Regions from separate parts of the Anaerosalibacter massiliensis genome, predicted to be linked through region 1. Evidence: riboswitches for the same ligand, from Rfam matches in the RefSeq annotation. Region 1 holds a riboswitch; each other region holds the start of a gene.
The links. Region 1 has a riboswitch for S-adenosylmethionine ahead of NSA23_RS14065 (methionine ABC transporter ATP-binding protein). Riboswitches for the same ligand answer to the same signal wherever they lie in the genome.
Positions count from the first base shown of each region.

Region 2: another riboswitch for S-adenosylmethionine. It lies ahead of NSA23_RS09875 (O-acetylhomoserine aminocarboxypropyltransferase/cysteine synthase family protein); the one in region 1 lies ahead of NSA23_RS14065 (methionine ABC transporter ATP-binding protein).
Region 3: another riboswitch for S-adenosylmethionine. It lies ahead of metK (methionine adenosyltransferase); the one in region 1 lies ahead of NSA23_RS14065 (methionine ABC transporter ATP-binding protein).

Region 1 is NZ_JANJZL010000013.1:50,639-56,060, reverse strand. Features, by position in the region: gene NSA23_RS14095 (dihydroorotase) at 1-884, opposite strand, end outside; gene NSA23_RS14090 (aspartate carbamoyltransferase regulatory subunit) at 887-1,318, opposite strand; gene pyrB (aspartate carbamoyltransferase) at 1,318-2,241, opposite strand; gene NSA23_RS14080 (spore coat protein) at 2,477-2,740, opposite strand; gene NSA23_RS14075 (hypothetical protein) at 2,757-2,996, opposite strand; gene NSA23_RS14070 (YkuS family protein) at 3,099-3,371, shown strand; SAM riboswitch class I at 3,469-3,567, shown strand; gene NSA23_RS14065 (methionine ABC transporter ATP-binding protein) at 3,686-4,690, shown strand; partial or broken gene NSA23_RS14060 (methionine ABC transporter permease) at 4,691-5,256, shown strand; gene NSA23_RS14055 (MetQ/NlpA family ABC transporter substrate-binding protein) at 5,270-5,422, shown strand, end outside.
Region 2 is NZ_JANJZL010000006.1:23,254-28,675, forward strand. Features, by position in the region: gene NSA23_RS09870 (homoserine O-succinyltransferase) at 1-198, opposite strand, end outside; gene NSA23_RS09875 (O-acetylhomoserine aminocarboxypropyltransferase/cysteine synthase family protein) at 212-1,489, opposite strand; SAM riboswitch class I at 1,574-1,677, opposite strand; SAM riboswitch class I at 1,737-1,830, opposite strand; gene NSA23_RS09880 (phospho-sugar glycosidase domain-containing protein) at 1,981-2,082, opposite strand; gene NSA23_RS09885 (ROK family protein) at 2,088-2,993, opposite strand; gene NSA23_RS09890 (glycoside hydrolase family 1 protein) at 3,007-4,392, opposite strand; gene NSA23_RS09895 (MurR/RpiR family transcriptional regulator) at 4,412-5,194, opposite strand; gene NSA23_RS09900 (glycoside hydrolase family 38 N-terminal domain-containing protein) at 5,240-5,422, opposite strand, start outside.
Region 3 is NZ_JANJZL010000008.1:46,263-51,684, forward strand. Features, by position in the region: tRNA gene NSA23_RS11420 (tRNA-Pro) at 711-787, opposite strand; gene NSA23_RS11425 (COG2426 family protein) at 994-1,467, shown strand; SAM riboswitch class I at 1,527-1,641, shown strand; gene metK (methionine adenosyltransferase) at 1,731-2,918, shown strand; gene NSA23_RS11435 (sigma-70 family RNA polymerase sigma factor) at 3,112-3,675, shown strand; gene NSA23_RS11440 (DUF1659 domain-containing protein) at 3,730-3,951, shown strand; gene NSA23_RS11445 (DUF2922 domain-containing protein) at 3,983-4,201, shown strand; gene NSA23_RS11450 (YvrJ family protein) at 4,262-4,405, shown strand; gene NSA23_RS11455 (hypothetical protein) at 4,465-5,043, shown strand.

The DNA.
Region 1 (5,422 bases):
GATATACCACAAGCTCCTCCTCTTTTATCTTCTGCACTATGAGGAGCATGATCTGTTCCAATTGCATCTACATATCCAGCCTTTATGGCTTCAATTAATGCTAGTACATCTTCTTTATTTCTTATTGGTGGGTTCACCTTATAAGAATTATCATATAATGATATATGATGTGGAGTTACCTCACAGGTAATATTCAATCCTTCCTTTTTCCCTTTAATTATTTCTTCAATAGATTCTTTTGTGCTTACATGGGCTAAATGGAGTCTTCCTTTTGTTGTTCTTACAAGTTCTATATCTCTAAAGGTCATTATATTTTCCGAAAGTCTACTATCAATACTAGCTAAACTAGCATCTTCTTCATGAGCTATAATAATAAGTCCTTTTTCTTTAGCTTTTTTAAATGCTTCATACATTACTCCACTTTCCTGAACACCTTTTCCATCATCAGATAAAAACCTAATTTCTTTTCCTAGGCTATCTATATGTTCTAAAGTTTTTCCATCAAAGTCTTTAGTTATAGAAACAGTTTGATGAATATCTATTAAATTTAATTCCTCTGATTTTTTAAGTACATAATCCACCACTTCCATACTAGAACATATAGGATTTGTATTAGCCATAAGATTTACAAAAGTATATCCTCCTTTTAACGCCGCTTTACTCCCTGAGTTTAAATCTTCCTTATAAGTAAATCCTGGATCTCTAAAGTGGGTATGCATATCTATAAAAGAAGGCATAACCACTAAATTATCACAATGTATAGTCTTACAATCATAATTTAAATTTGAGCCAAAATCTTTTATCTTACCTTTTTCAATATAAATATCACCTTTAAAATCTTTATTAAAATCTACAATTCTAGCTCCTTTTATGAGTAAATTCAATTTTATTCCTCCCAAGTATCATAAATATGATCACAATACTCACATCTATATATTCCTTTGTCTTCATCTGTAAGAATAAATATATCCTTTATATTTCTTTCTGTAGAAGTTACACATCTAGGATTTTTACATTTTATTACTCCTTCTATTCTGTCTGGTAGGGAAAGACTAATCTTTTCTTTTATTTTTTCATTTTCAATAATATTTACTGTTATATTAGGAACTATAAAACCTAACATAGTTAAATCTAAATCCATGACATTTTCGATTTTTATCATATCTTTTTTCCCATGCTTTTTACTAGGAGAATTCATAATAAGTGCTACTCTACAATCTGCATTGTTTAATCCTAAATAATTAAATATTTTAAAACCATATCCTACCTTTATATGATCAATCACAATGCCATTTACAATACTATCTATATAAAGCATTACATCACCCCTAAAAGTTTTAATATTAAGGCCATTCTCACGTACATACCAAATTTAACTTGCTTAAAATAACAAGCTCTAGGATCGTTATCTACTTCATAACTAATTTCATTAACTCTTGGCAATGGATGCAATACTGTTAAATCTTTTCTTCCCATATTCATTTTTTTAGAATCTAAAATATAACTATCTTTAAGTCTTATATAATCTGCCTCATTAAAGAAACGTTCTTTTTGAACTCTAGTCATATATAGTATATCTAGACTAGATATAATGTCCTCTAATCGTTCAACTTCCATATATTTTATATTATTTTTATCTAATACTTCAGTTTTTATATAATTGGGTATTTTTAATTCCTGAGGTGAAATCAACACAAATGAATTATTTTCATATTTTGAAAGGGCTTTTATAAGTGAATGGACAGTTCTTCCAAATTTTAAATCTCCACAAAGTCCAATGGTTAAATTTGAAAATTTGCCTTTTGTATTTCTTATAGTTAAAAGATCCGCAAGTGTTTGAGTTGGATGCTGATGTCCTCCATCTCCTGCATTTATAATAGGAATAGGTGAATAAAATGAAGCTAATTTAGGGGCACCTTCTTTTGGATGTCTCATAGCTATAATATCTGCATATGAGCCTATAGTTCTCACTGTATCTGGAATGCTTTCACCTTTTTTTACAGAGCTTGAAGCAGCTTCTGAAAAACCTATTACATTACCTCCAAGTCTTAACATAGCAGATTCAAAACTCAATCTAGTTCTAGTACTAGGCTCGTAGAAAAGGGTTCCCAGTATTTTTCCATGACAAGAATCTATAAAACTATCTTGATTTGATATTATTTCATCTGCTAAAATAAATATTTCTTCTAATTCACTTTTAGTAAAATCTTCTGAACCAATTAAATGTCTACCTTTTAACATTTTATTACCTCCTTTTTTAGTCTCTCAGGACTAATTTAAAAGAAAAGGACCAGAGCATAAAAAAACCTTCCTAAAGGAAGGCATAGATGTAGCGAGGCTATTTTTTATGCTTCCCTTTCTGATCTCACAGTATCAGTTTAAAGGCCCTATTATTTTTATTTACAATATCATAGTTAAAGATATTTGTCAATAGGCTATAGAAATTTAAAAGGACTCCATCTGGAGTCCTTTTACTTTATTCCATTCCTGTAGAACCGCCACTTAGTCCACTTTTAACTTCTTGAATAGATTGCTGATCAGCTGTTGGTGCTGGTTTATAATAACCTTTTTGTTCTGCTATTTGAAATAATTGATATTGGAATTGTTCTGCTTCATTTCTCAATTGTTGTAATGTGCTTCTAAGTTGTTGATTAGCACATTCTGTTATGGCTCTAGAATAATAATCTATACTGGCCTTAGTACCAGATAATATATCATCTACCATTTCTTTTTCTTGCATAATATACCTCCTATTTTTATAATGAATTTATTAAATTTGTAGCAGTAGTTTTAGCGTCTTGACTTGATTGTTTAAACATTTGTTTTATTTGTTGATCTTGACATTGATTAGAATAAAAATCAAATTTTGTAGCCATAGTTTGATGACTACTAGCAATCTCCCTTATACTTTGTAGTTCTTGTTGATTTATATTACCTAGATTTAAGGTATTTTTTAAAGCCATAAAATTCTCCTTTCTATTCTTTTTATTTTTCATCCTTTAATATTTTGCTTCATTCTTATAGATTTATTCATGGCAAAAAAGACTTAAATATTAAAATAGAAAAGTGGCAATAATAATTTTAATGGAGGTGATTTAGTGGAAAAAAAAGTAGTAGTTGAAAACAATTTAACTCCCTATATAGATTTCTTGAAAGACTCTGGATATGATGTTTATACACTTTATAAAAATAAAAATTTAGAAAAAATAAATTCTCCTGAATATAGTGCTATAGTTGTTTCTGGAATTGATGTTTTAAGTACTAGTGGAGCAAATTATGAAAACCCACAAGTTCCAATAATTGAGGCTAAAGGCAAAACTCCTGAAGAAATATATGATCTTTTAGAAAACAAATATAATAATTTAAAGTAAAATAAAATTCATACTCTCTCTTGACAAAACATAATTTTAATAATAGAATGTAATCTAAAGTTGTATCCGAACTTCAATATATAAAAATAATGATAAACTCTTATCTAGAGTGGTGGAGGGACTGGCCCGATGAAACCCGGCAGCCTGCATTTATTTGCAAGGTGCTAATTCCTACGGTGTAACCGAAAGATGAGAGAGGATTTTAACCTCTTTCTTCTTAAAGAGGTTTTTTTATTTTTAAAAAAACCTGTGGAAAGAGGTTTTTCATATATAATATGATTTAATGCGTTAATTGCTTAAAGGAGTGGGTCTCATTGATAAAAGTAGAAAATCTATCTAAAATATATAAAAATAATAATGAAGAAATATATGCTTTAAAGGATATTAATCTTCAAATAAAAAAAGGAGAAATATTTGGAATAATTGGTTTAAGTGGTGCAGGAAAATCTACCTTAATTAGGTGTTTAAATAGGCTTGAAGAACCTAGTAATGGAAAGATTTTTATTGATGGAAGTGAAATAACTAATATTGATAATACAAGCTTAAGAGAAACAAGAAAAGAAATAGGAATGATCTTTCAACATTTTAATCTTTTATCTTCAAAAAATGTTTATAAGAATATTGCTTTCCCTTTAGAGCTAAAAGGATTAAGTAAAGAAGAAATAGATAAAAGAGTTAATACTCTTCTAAAATATGTTGAGCTAGAAGATAAAAAACTTGCTTATCCTTCTCAACTAAGTGGAGGACAAAAACAAAGGGTAGCTATTGCACGATCTTTAGCCAACAATCCTAAAATACTTCTTAGTGATGAAGGAACATCTGCCCTTGATCCCAAAACAACTAAATCTATATTAGATTTATTAGATAAAATTAGAAAAGAATTTGGACTTACTATTGTACTTATAACTCACCAGATGGAAGTTATAAAAGATATCTGCGATAGAGTAGCTATTATAGAAGATGGAAGGATAATTGAACTTAGTACAGTAGAAGAAATTTTTACTAATCCTAAAACTAAAACTGCCACTGAATTTATTTCTAATTTAAAATTAAATACTGAAGAAGAAATAGACTATGAAAGAAAACCTGGGAGCAAAATTTTAAGACTTAGTTTCTTAGGAGAAAATTCTAAAAAACCTATAGTTTCTAAAATGGTGAAATATTTTGATATAGATGTAAATATCCTTTCAGGAAATATAAATGAACTAATGAGTACAAGTATAGGAAATTTAATATTAGAAATATCAGGTAAATCTGAAGAAATTGAAAAGGCTATAGACTGGCTAAAAGATGAAGATATAAAACTGGAGGTGATTTAGATGTTAGAGCTTTTAATTCCATCTTTACTTGAAACATTATACATGGTATTTTTCTCTACTATTTTTTCTCTAACTATAGGTTTTCCATTAGGAATATTATTAGATCTTTTCCATTTATTATTTTAATGATATTAGTATTTCCACTTTCTAAGCTAATAGTAGGGAGTACTATCGGTACTACTGCCACTATAGTACCTCTTTCAATTGCTGCTGCTCCTTTTGTAGCTAGAGTCATTGAAACTGCCTTAAAAGAAGTTGATGGTGGAATAATTGAAGCTAGTTTATCTATGGGAGCTACAGTACCTCAGATAGTTTTTAAAGTACTTATTCCAGAGGCTATGCCTTCTTTAATTATGGGAGTTACTTTAACTATTATTAATCTAATTGGTTATTCAGCTATGGCTGGTGCAATAGGTGGAGGAGGATTAGGAGATCTAGCTATAAGATATGGATTATACAGGTTTGAAACAAATATTATGATAACTTCTGTAATAATTATTATAATTTTAGTACAAGGAATACAGATACTTGGAAATAAATTAGCTATATCTATAGACAAAAAATAAAGGAGGAGTTATTTTGAAAAAGAATATATTATTATTTCTAATTTTAATTCTTAGTTTTTCAATACTTACTGGATGTGGAAAAAGTAATAAAGAAGAAAACACTATAAAAATAGGAGTATCTCCTGTACCACATAAAGAAATTGTGGAAAATATTAAAGATGATTTA
Region 2 (5,422 bases), on a different contig from region 1:
CTTAAAACTACAATTTTTAGGAATATAACTTTCAAGACGAATAAAATATATATAAATATCTATAGAAACTTGGGATAAAAGATTTAAAAAATGTATTTCCGTTTCAATTTTATTTGGCATTAAATTTAAAATCCCTATTTTGGGAACTTTTTTCTCTTTTTCTAAATTTAAAACATTTTTTTCTAAATAAATACTCATTTTTATCACCTTTTTAAATTAAACTTAAAGCACTATGGAAGTCCTCTATTATATCTGAAATATCTTCTATTCCTACAGATACTCTTATCATGTCTTCTTTAATTCCAGCCTTTTTCAACTCTTTAGTACTAAGTTGTCTATGGGTAGTTGAAGCAGGATGAAGTACAGAAGTCCTTACATCACCTAAATGGACGACTAAAGAAACAAGATTTAAATTAGTCATAAATTTTTTAGCTCCAGCTTTTCCTCCTTCTATTCCAAAAGTAAGTATACCACTTCCACCTAAAGGTAAATATTTTTGACTTAATTCATAGTCAGGATGACTTTCTAATTTAGGATAATTAACCCAAGAAACTTTTTCATGACTTTCTAAGTATTTAGCTAACTTTAAAGCATTTTGGCTATGTTTTTCCATTCTTAAATGAAGGGTTTCTAACCCTAAATTAAACATAAAGCTGTTAAAAGGACTTAGAGAACAACCTATGTCTCTTAATAATTGGGTTCTGGCTTTTGTTATATATGCTTTTTCTTTAAACTCTTTATAATATCTAATACCATGATAGCTTTCATCAGGTTCTGTAAACTCTGGATATTTCCCATTATCCCAATTGAAATTACCTCCATCTATTATTACACCACCTATATTATTTGCATGGCCATCTATATACTTAGTTGCTGAGTGGATTATAATATTGGCTCCATGTTTAAAAGGCTGACAAAGATATGGAGTGGGAAATGTATTGTCAACAATAAAAGGTATATCTAATGTCTTTGCTACCTTAGAATATTTTTCAAAATCTAAAACATTCAATGCAGGATTTCCTATAGTTTCTGCATATATAGCCCTAGTATTTGGTTTAGAATAATTTAGTATTTCCTCCACATCCATATTTGGATCAATAAAAGTTACTTCTATACCATATTTTTTTAAAGTTGTGGATAACAATGTATAAGTGCCACCATACAATGTGGATAAAGCCAAGATATGTTGATTTTGTCCACATATATTTAGTATTCCAATAGTTGTAGCTGCTTGCCCTGACGAAGTGGCTAATGCTCCTACTCCATCTTCAAGTTGACTTATCTTTTCCTCAAAGGCAGCAACAGTTGGATTGCTTATCCTTGAATACATATGGCCTTCTTCTTTTAAATCAAATATATTTGCAAGTTGATCAGGATCTTTATACTTATATGTTGTACTTTGATAAATAGGAAGCACCCTTGGCTCTCCTGATTTTGGAGAATATCCTCCTTGAACACATATTGTTCCTTGTTTACAATCTTTTTTCATGTATATCTCTCCTTTCAATTTTTAAAAAATAAAAGACACTTCTATAAATAAGAAGTGTCTAAATAAATAAATGAAAATAAGACCTTCTTATCTTTCAGCCAATGGCTGCAGGAATTGGCACATTTCCAGTTTAAACTGGTTGTTGCCGGGCTTCATAGGGCCAGTCCCTCCACCTCTCTTGATAAGATTATCCATCAAAAAATCCTTCCTAATGTCTTAGGAAGGATTTAATCTCTTTTTATCATCCATCTTATCGACATTAGCAGAACCACCTTATTAAAAATATAACAGGTTGGTATAGGGTCAACGAGCTAATTCTCTACCCTAATTCTGGATAAGTTATATTATTTAATTGTTGTAAACATATTAACATCAAGTATAAGATATGTCAAGGAATATTTAAATTCAAAAATTTATATTATCTCTTTTAGACTTATTTTAATCATCTAAATTTTAAGATATGCCAAACAAAACATCCCATTGACACACATCTACTTTGATCTAAACTTTTGCAAAGGTCTAATTTTATCTAATAAATATACTTCTTCATCTGCAACTTTACCTACTACACTTGTTTTGCCACTATTAGGCATAGGCTTTAATTCAAAATGTAATTATATACTGCACCTATTAAATTCGCATCATTTCCATATTCACATTTTTTTATAGTGGGCAAAATAGTAGTTATATCTATATGAGCTTTTAAAAATTCTAATTTCTCATTTATTTTATCTATTAAATCTTCCCTCTCGCTTATAGCACCACCTATTATTATAACTTCTGGGTCATAAATATATTGAAGTGTATATAAACCAGTTGCAAAATTTTGATAAAATGTTTCTATCGCCTTTATGCAATATTTATTTCCTTCCTCCGCCAATTGAAACACTCTAACTCCATTTAAATCTCTTGGACTTATTCCCATTAGTCTGGCTGCATTTCTAACTATAGATGATGTAGAAGAAGTTTCACTCCAATTTTTAAATTTTCCTGTTTCAAAATCTCTATCCATTATCATGTATCCAAATTCTCCACCATAAAGGTTTTTCCCAGTATGAATTTTTTTATTTTTTATTATTGAACCGCCTATTCCAGTACCACATATTACAAATAGGGCATCATTAACATCTTTTCCAGAGCCTTTCCATACTTCTGCTAAAGCTGCACAGTTTGCATCATTTTCAAATGATACTTTAAATCCAGTTGTCTTAGTAATTAACTCTCTCATATTACAATGATGAATATAAGGTACTGCGCTAGCCCCTTCTATAATCCCCGTATTATTATTTACAGCACCGGGAACACTCATAGCTATACCATCTATTTTACTCTCATCTATTTTTATTTTTAAACTATCTACTACTTTTTTTATACTATTTAAAAAATCATCTAGTTTTTTTGGTGTAGGGTATTTTCCCTTATAACAAATATTTCCTTTTTTATCTGCCATACCGTATTTGATGTTAGTTCCACCAATGTCAAAAGTTATGATTTTTTTATCCATTTTTTATTCCTTTCTAATCATCAAATCCATTATTTTTTGCTACTTCTTTTATCCAAAGTCCACTTTTCTTTAGGCTTCGTTTGAAATTATTTTCTAAGTCAACTCTATATAAGCCATATCTATTTTTATAAGCATTGCACCATGACCAATTATCCATAAATGTCCATAGATGATATCCAAAACAATTTGAACCTTCTTCTATACTTTTATGAAGCCATTTTAAATGTTCCTTTATAAAATCTATTCTATAATCATCTTGAACCATTCCATTTTCATCTATAAACCTTTCTTCATTTTCTACTCCCATTCCATTTTCTGATACAAACCAAGGAATATTTTTATAATTATCTTTTATATTTATGCCTATATCATATAATCCCTTTTCATATATTTCCCAGCCTCTATATACATTCATTCTTCTTTCTGGCCATATGTAATATTCAAAAAAATCTTCAGGCATTAAACTTTCTGTATCTTTAGGTGTTTCTCGTTTTTGTATTCTTCTTGGCTGATAGTAGTTTACTCCTAAGAAATCTACTGTGTTTTTCTTTATTATTCTTAAATCTTTCTCTTTCCACTCTGGAGTTAAATCATTTTCTTTTAAAAATTCTATAAGTTCACTTGGATATTCTCCTAAAACTGATGGATCTAGAAAACTTCTGTTGAACATGAGGTCTACTAGATTAGCCGATTTTAAATCTTCCTTATCGTTACTTCTTGGATATGAGGGTGTTAAATTCAATACTATCCCTATCTTTCCATCTAATTTAAGTTTTCTAAACTCCTCTATAACCCTTGCACTAGATAACATAGTATTGTATCCAACTTGAACTGCCCTTTTCATATCGGTTACTAAAGGATAATGCATTTTATAAAGGTATCCGGCTTCCACTGGCACTATAGGTTCATTAAATGTTATCCACTTCTTGACCCTATCTCCAAAAATCTCAAAAGCTTTTTTTCCATAGAGAGCAAAGCTTTCTACAACTTCTCTACTTTCCCATCCACCTTTATTTTGCATTAGCATAGGCATATCAAAATGGAAAAGATTTATAATAGGTTCTATATCATTATCTATCATCTCATCTATTAAATTATTATAAAATTCTACTGCCTTAGGATTTATATTTCTACCATCTGGCAACAATCTAGCCCAAGATATAGAAGTTCTATAGGAATTTAAATTTATAGCTTTCATATTAGCTATATCTTCTTTATACATTTCATAAAAATTAGATGCTTTTTCAGGTCCTATTCCATTAAAAAAGGCTGTCCTATCTTTTCCATACCAATAATCCCATATGGTTGGTGCCTTATCATCTATATTCCATGCTCCTTCTGTTTGGGGAGCTGATGCTGCACTTCCCCAAAGAAATTTTTTTGGAAAATTATATTTCATTTCATTACTCTCCTTAATTTTATTTACAAAAAACTGCTTTTTCTGTATCTAACCATCTTTCTACCAAATCTTTATCTCTTAATATATATTCGGAAAATATCATATCTATAACAATTAACATAGGTATCTGAGCTGATATGCTTCCTACCCAATCCTCATGATCTAAATTAGCTGTAAGTACATAATAATCCGCATATTCTATAATTGGCGAATCTTCGCTCCCAGTTATCAACACTACCTTAGCTCCATTTTTTTTAGCTACTTTTATACTTTCTAACATCTCAAGATTTTTTCCTCTCAAAGTTAAAGCCAAGACCAAATTATCTTCTTCTAATATAGAAGCCACCATCTGCATAGATTTCGCATCTGACACTACCTCTACATATTTTCCAACTCTGACTAGTCTAAATTTCAAATCTGAACCTACTATTCCATTTAGTCCCAAACCAAAAACATGTATTATTTTATGAGTACATATTAAATTTGCTATATTTTTTATAGATTCTATATCTACTTTTTCTACAACCTGCCTAATTATATCCATATATCCGTTTATCATTAAATTATCTGAAACTATATTGTTATTGGATTTAATCTTTAGTTCTTGATTATATACATATATCAGTTCTTTATAATTATTAAATCCTAGTTTCGAAGAAAATCTTGTTATAGATGCTTCAGATACGTTTAATTTTTGAGATAACTCACTTATGGTAAGAGACTCTCCTCTGTTTAAAAAATGTTGTGCTATAACAGTCTCTACATTAGTAAATTCCAATTTCATACTTTCTATAAGCAACATTAAATTTTTCCCCAATTTCTTCACCTCAAAGTAACAGATTATATTTTACATCCTTATTCTATAGTTTTTTATCTCCTTAGGATTGAATGATCCTATATTTAGGATATTAGAACCCTTTATACTTTCTATCTTATCTTCTTTCATATCTATCAATTCGATAGATTCTAGGGTTTTGTTTATCTTTATATTTCCTCCATTTTTGATAAATTCTTTTGAAGGATTGTATAA
Region 3 (5,422 bases), on a different contig from region 1:
AAGTAAGTAAAAACATATCAAAATATATTATACTATTGTAGTCCATATATTTCACTATTTATTTTTCTAAATTTGTATGCTTTTTTAGTTTATGCCAAGCCACGGATTTTGGGTTATTGGCTTTCCTTCCGAAAAAGCTTTGAAGAAAATAGGACTTAATTTTTCATAAAATTCTAACGTAAATAATGGGTTTTTGCTAAATTGATTGAAAATCAATTTCACAGGTTTTATGAAAAAATTCGTCTCTATTTTCTAATCAAAGTCTTTTTAGTCAGTTAAATCCAATAACCTAAAATTCTTAATTACGCTAATTCTTTAAACCAAAAACTCTAACTTTGAAACTTTTAGCTGTATTTTTTCAAATAATACAATCTTTAAGCAAATAGAAATAAAAAATGAGCGACTAAAAAAAGTTTTGCTATGAAATAATCCGACTCAAAAATAAAATGCGTTAAAAATTTTTCACTGTTTCAGCCAAGTGAGTTTGAAAATATTTAGCATTTTATTTTTTGGTAGGATACTATTTCATCAAAACTTTTTTTGGAGCGAATTTTTATTTGTATTTGCTGGAGCTGGTACAAGGTTAAAAGAAAGTATAAGCTAAAATAAATTGAACCGGTTATTGATAATATATAAAATAGTATATAATAAAAAATAAAATAGGGTATAAAAAAAGAAGGATTGAATTTTCAATCCTTCTTTTTTACAAATGGTCGGGGTGGAGGGATTCGAACCCCCGGCCCCATGGTCCCAAACCACGTGCGCTACCAAACTGCGCCACACCCCGTAATTCCGACGACTATTTTATTATAGGAGATTTTAGATTATAATGCAATGCATAAAAAACAGCTAAAAGTTAAAATATAGCTATATATCTATTGATATCTCGTCAAATTTAATTATATCTAACTATTTCAAACTATTTTGTTTTTTGTAAAGGAATTTATTATAATGGGTAGAATATATTAAACTAGTAGTAGTGAGGGGGATTATATGTTGGATATATTAGAAACGATAAAGGATGAAATAACTGTAATATTAGTTGCTGCCATGCCTCTTGTAGAACTTAGGGGGGCTATTCCATTAGGTATCTCCTTGGGTTTTACACCATTAGAAAGTTTTATTTTAAGTATTATAGGTAATATAATTCCTATACCTTTCCTATTGAAACTTTTAGGACCAATAATGAATTATTTAGAAAAAACTGCTCTTTTTTCTGAATTAATAAAATGGGTTAAGAAAAGAACTCTTAAAAGAAGTAGAGAAAAAATACAGAAATATAGTTTATTAGGACTTTTTATATTAGTTGCTATACCAATTCCAACTACAGGAGCTTGGACTGGATGTATAGCTGCAACATTACTTAAAATAGATTTTAATAAAGCTTTAGCTGCTATTATAGGAGGAGTAATTACTTCAGGAATTATAGTATTTAGTCTAAGTTATAAGGTTATATCAGTTTTTTAGTCAATTGACTAAAAATTTTTAGTGTGATACAATTAAATAAATGAATACAAAATCTTGATACCTTATCAAGAGTGGTGGAGGGAATGGGCCCTATGAAACCCGGCAACCTGTAACTAAGTATAAAAGCTTACGACGGTGCTAAATCCCACAGAATTAAATTCTGAAAGATGAGGTGACAGTTTGTCTGCCTTTTCCTTTGGGAAGGGCTTATTTATTTTTTAGAATAAATTAAGCTATTATGCTAAATTTAAGGAGGTACTCTTATGAAAAAGTGGTTATTTACATCAGAGTCAGTAACAGAAGGTCATCCAGATAAAGTTTGTGATCAAATTTCTGATGCCATATTAGATGCTATTTTGGCAGAAGATCCTAATGCTAGAGTAGCCTGTGAAACTTCTGTTACTACTGGACTAGTATTAGTTTCAGGGGAAATTACTACAAATTGTTATGTGGATATACCTAAAGTTGTTAGGAAAACTATAAAAGAAATAGGATATACAAGAGCAAAATTTGGTTTTGATGCTGATACTTGTGCGGTACTAACATCTATAAATGAACAATCATCGGATATAGCAATGGGAGTGGATAAAGCATTAGAACATAAGGAAAATGGCGAAGACAAATATGATGAAATAGGTGCTGGAGATCAAGGCATGATGTTTGGTTTTGCTTGTAATGAAACAGAAGAACTTATGCCTATGCCTATAGCCTTAGCTCATAAACTATCTATAAGACTTTCGAAAGTTAGAAAAGATGGTATACTTCCCTATCTAAGACCAGATGGGAAAACTCAGGTAACCATTGAATATGAAGACAATAAGCCTGTAAGGATTGAAAATATAGTTGTTTCTACTCAACATAGTAGTGATGTAGATTTAGATACTATAAGAAAAGATATTATTGAAGAGGTAATAAAGAAAATAGTTCCAAAAGATATGATAGATGATAATACTAAATACTACGTAAATCCGACTGGAAGATTTGTAATAGGTGGACCAATGGGGGATGCTGGACTTACTGGTAGAAAAATAATTGTAGATACTTATGGTGGATATGGAAGACATGGTGGAGGAGCTTTTTCAGGAAAAGATTCAACAAAAGTAGATAGATCTGCAGCTTATGCAGCTAGATATGTAGCAAAGAATATAGTAGCAGCCGGACTTGCTGACAAATGTGAAGTAGGACTTGCTTATGCTATAGGAGTAGCTAGACCATTATCTATATATGTTGAAACTTTTGGAACTGGGAAAATTAAAGATGAAAAGATTGAAGAATTAGTAAGAAAGCATTTTGATTTAAGACCTGCAGCTATTATTGATAAATTAGATTTAAGAAAGCCTATATATAAACAATTAGCAAGCTATGGTCATTTTGGAAGATGTGACCTAGACTTAACGTGGGAAAAAACTGATAAGGCAGAAGTACTTAGAAAAGAAGGTCTTGAAGTATAAGGAGTTTTTTAAAGTCTATAAGTTTTTGTAAAAGACTTATTTAAAGTACGGTATTTATATATAAAGTAATATAAAAATTGTAAAAGTAGAGTAAGTAGAATGGCTTACTCTACTTTTTTTTATTTCCTTTTTTAAGAGTAATATAGAGTTGCTAGCAATATTAGAAGGCCGGTCTTCCACTAGGAGGATATGTTTGTATAGAGAAATAGAAAGTCTTGTAACTCTAGGTAAGAAGGGAGATAGAAGTTCTAAAGAAAAATTATTATTTAAATTGAAACCTTTAATCTTAAGCTCTATAAAAAGGTATTACAATGACTACTCTCAATATGATGATTTTATACAAGAAGGGTATGAAATAATACTCAGTTGTATTAAAAATTATGATAATTCAAAGGAAACAAAGTTTTTAGGATATGTGAAATTACAACTCAAATATCATTATTTAGATAAGCATAAAGAGAAAAGTCTTTTATCTTTAAATGAAACAATAGATGATGGTGAAGAATTTATAGACTATATAAAAGACGATGGATTCGGACCTTTAGAAATTGCTATAAATAATCAGGAACGAGAAAGTTTATATAGAGGTTTATCAAGTCTTAGTAAGAGACAAAGGGAGATTTTTATAAATTACTATATTAAAGGAATGAATATGGTAGACATTAGTAAAGAATTAGATATATCTTATAGGACAGTAGTAAATACAAAAACAAAAGCAGTAGAAAAAATGAAAAAAATAATAAATAAAAATATTTAATAATAGTAAGATTGTCACCTTATTTCTATATAAGAAGTAGAAGGAGGTGATAATATGGCAGTTACAGAACTAAAGGAATCTTCCAAATTAAAATTGGAACTAGATGGAGGAATGGATGGAGATAAACCTATAGTTAAATCTAAAACTTATTCTAGGATTAAAGTAGATGCAGCTAATGAAAATGTTTATGAGGTAGGAAAATCTCTATCAGCTCTTCAATCTATGCCTTTACTAAAGGTAAAGAAGGTAGAAGAGGTAGAACTACTAGAAGAGTAATCAAAAGAAAATAATATAAGGAGGTGATTTAATGGAGAATGCTAAATTGCAAATGATATTTAAAAATGAAGAAGATAGAAGGGTAACTTTTTCAGTAGATGATCCAAAGGATGATTTAACTGGAGAGGAAGTAAGAAATACTATGGACACTATTGTAGATACAAATGTATTCTTCTCTGCAGGAGGGAATATTATATTGCCAACAGGAGCCAGAATTATTAGAACTACTATTGAAGAAATGGAAATATAATTTGTAAGTGGTGGAGATATCTCCACCACTGTTTACTTAAATTAAGGAAAGGAGGTTATCATGGAGGAAATTTATACTCAGATAGCTAATTTAGGTTTTCCAATAGTTATATCTATTTATCTTTTGGTTAGAATAGAAGGTAAATTAGACGATTTAACAGAAAGCATAAACGAGCTATCTAAAGTTATAACTAGTATAAAATAAAAAATCCTCTCTTGACTTAGAACTAGTGTTCTATTATAATAGTCGAGGGAGGGATTTTTATGAATATAGGGAAATATGTAGAAGAAGAATTGATGGCTTTCATTCCCGTATATTTAAATATGAAAGGGAATTGTACAGCTATATATACTTATAAAAGTGGAGAGATTTATATAGATAAGAGCTTGAGGAGTTTTTTAAATTGCCTAGGTAAATATTTTTTAATAGATTTAAAGGAATCAAGAAAACATTATGGCAATTTATTAAATGTAAATAATTTAGTTCCTATTCCCTTCAATAGAGAAAATATATTTATACCAATTAAAACGAGAAAACCTATATCTAGAAATGATGGAGCTTTAGGCTATATAAATATAAATTATATAGATAAAATTGAAGAAGGACTAAATGGTGTAAATATTTTTTTAAAACCTAATTATAAAATCAAAAGTCTGAATACTTTGAAAACTGTCGAAAAACATATTAATAATGGAGAAATAGTAAGAAAGTTTTATGATGAAAGAGAAAAGGGAATATATGAGACTATAGCTTTTTATGATGAATACAATAAACCTGCAACTAAAGGAGATATAGCTATTTTGCGGGAGGAATTGCTTAAGATTAAAGAAACTTTAGAATAAGACAGGTTTATATATTAATAAATTTAGTATTATTATTAAGATGCTGTTTTAGTAGACCTTCTTTTCATATAGTGCTAGTTCACGGATTTTAAGTTATTAGACTTTTCTTCCGAGAAAGCTTTGGAGAAAATAGGATTTAAATTTTACAAAACCCTACTGTAAATTATGGTTATTTCCTAAGTTGATTAAAAATTAATTTCACGGGTTTTGCGAAAAACTTTGTCTCTATTTTCTACCCAAAGGCTTTTTAAGTCAGCAGACCTAATACCTTAAAATCCTAGGGATATTTCTTTATTTCTAACTATATTTATTCTAATAGTACAATATTAAAGCAAATAGAGATAAAAGGTGAGTGACTTAAAAAAGTTTTGCTATGAAA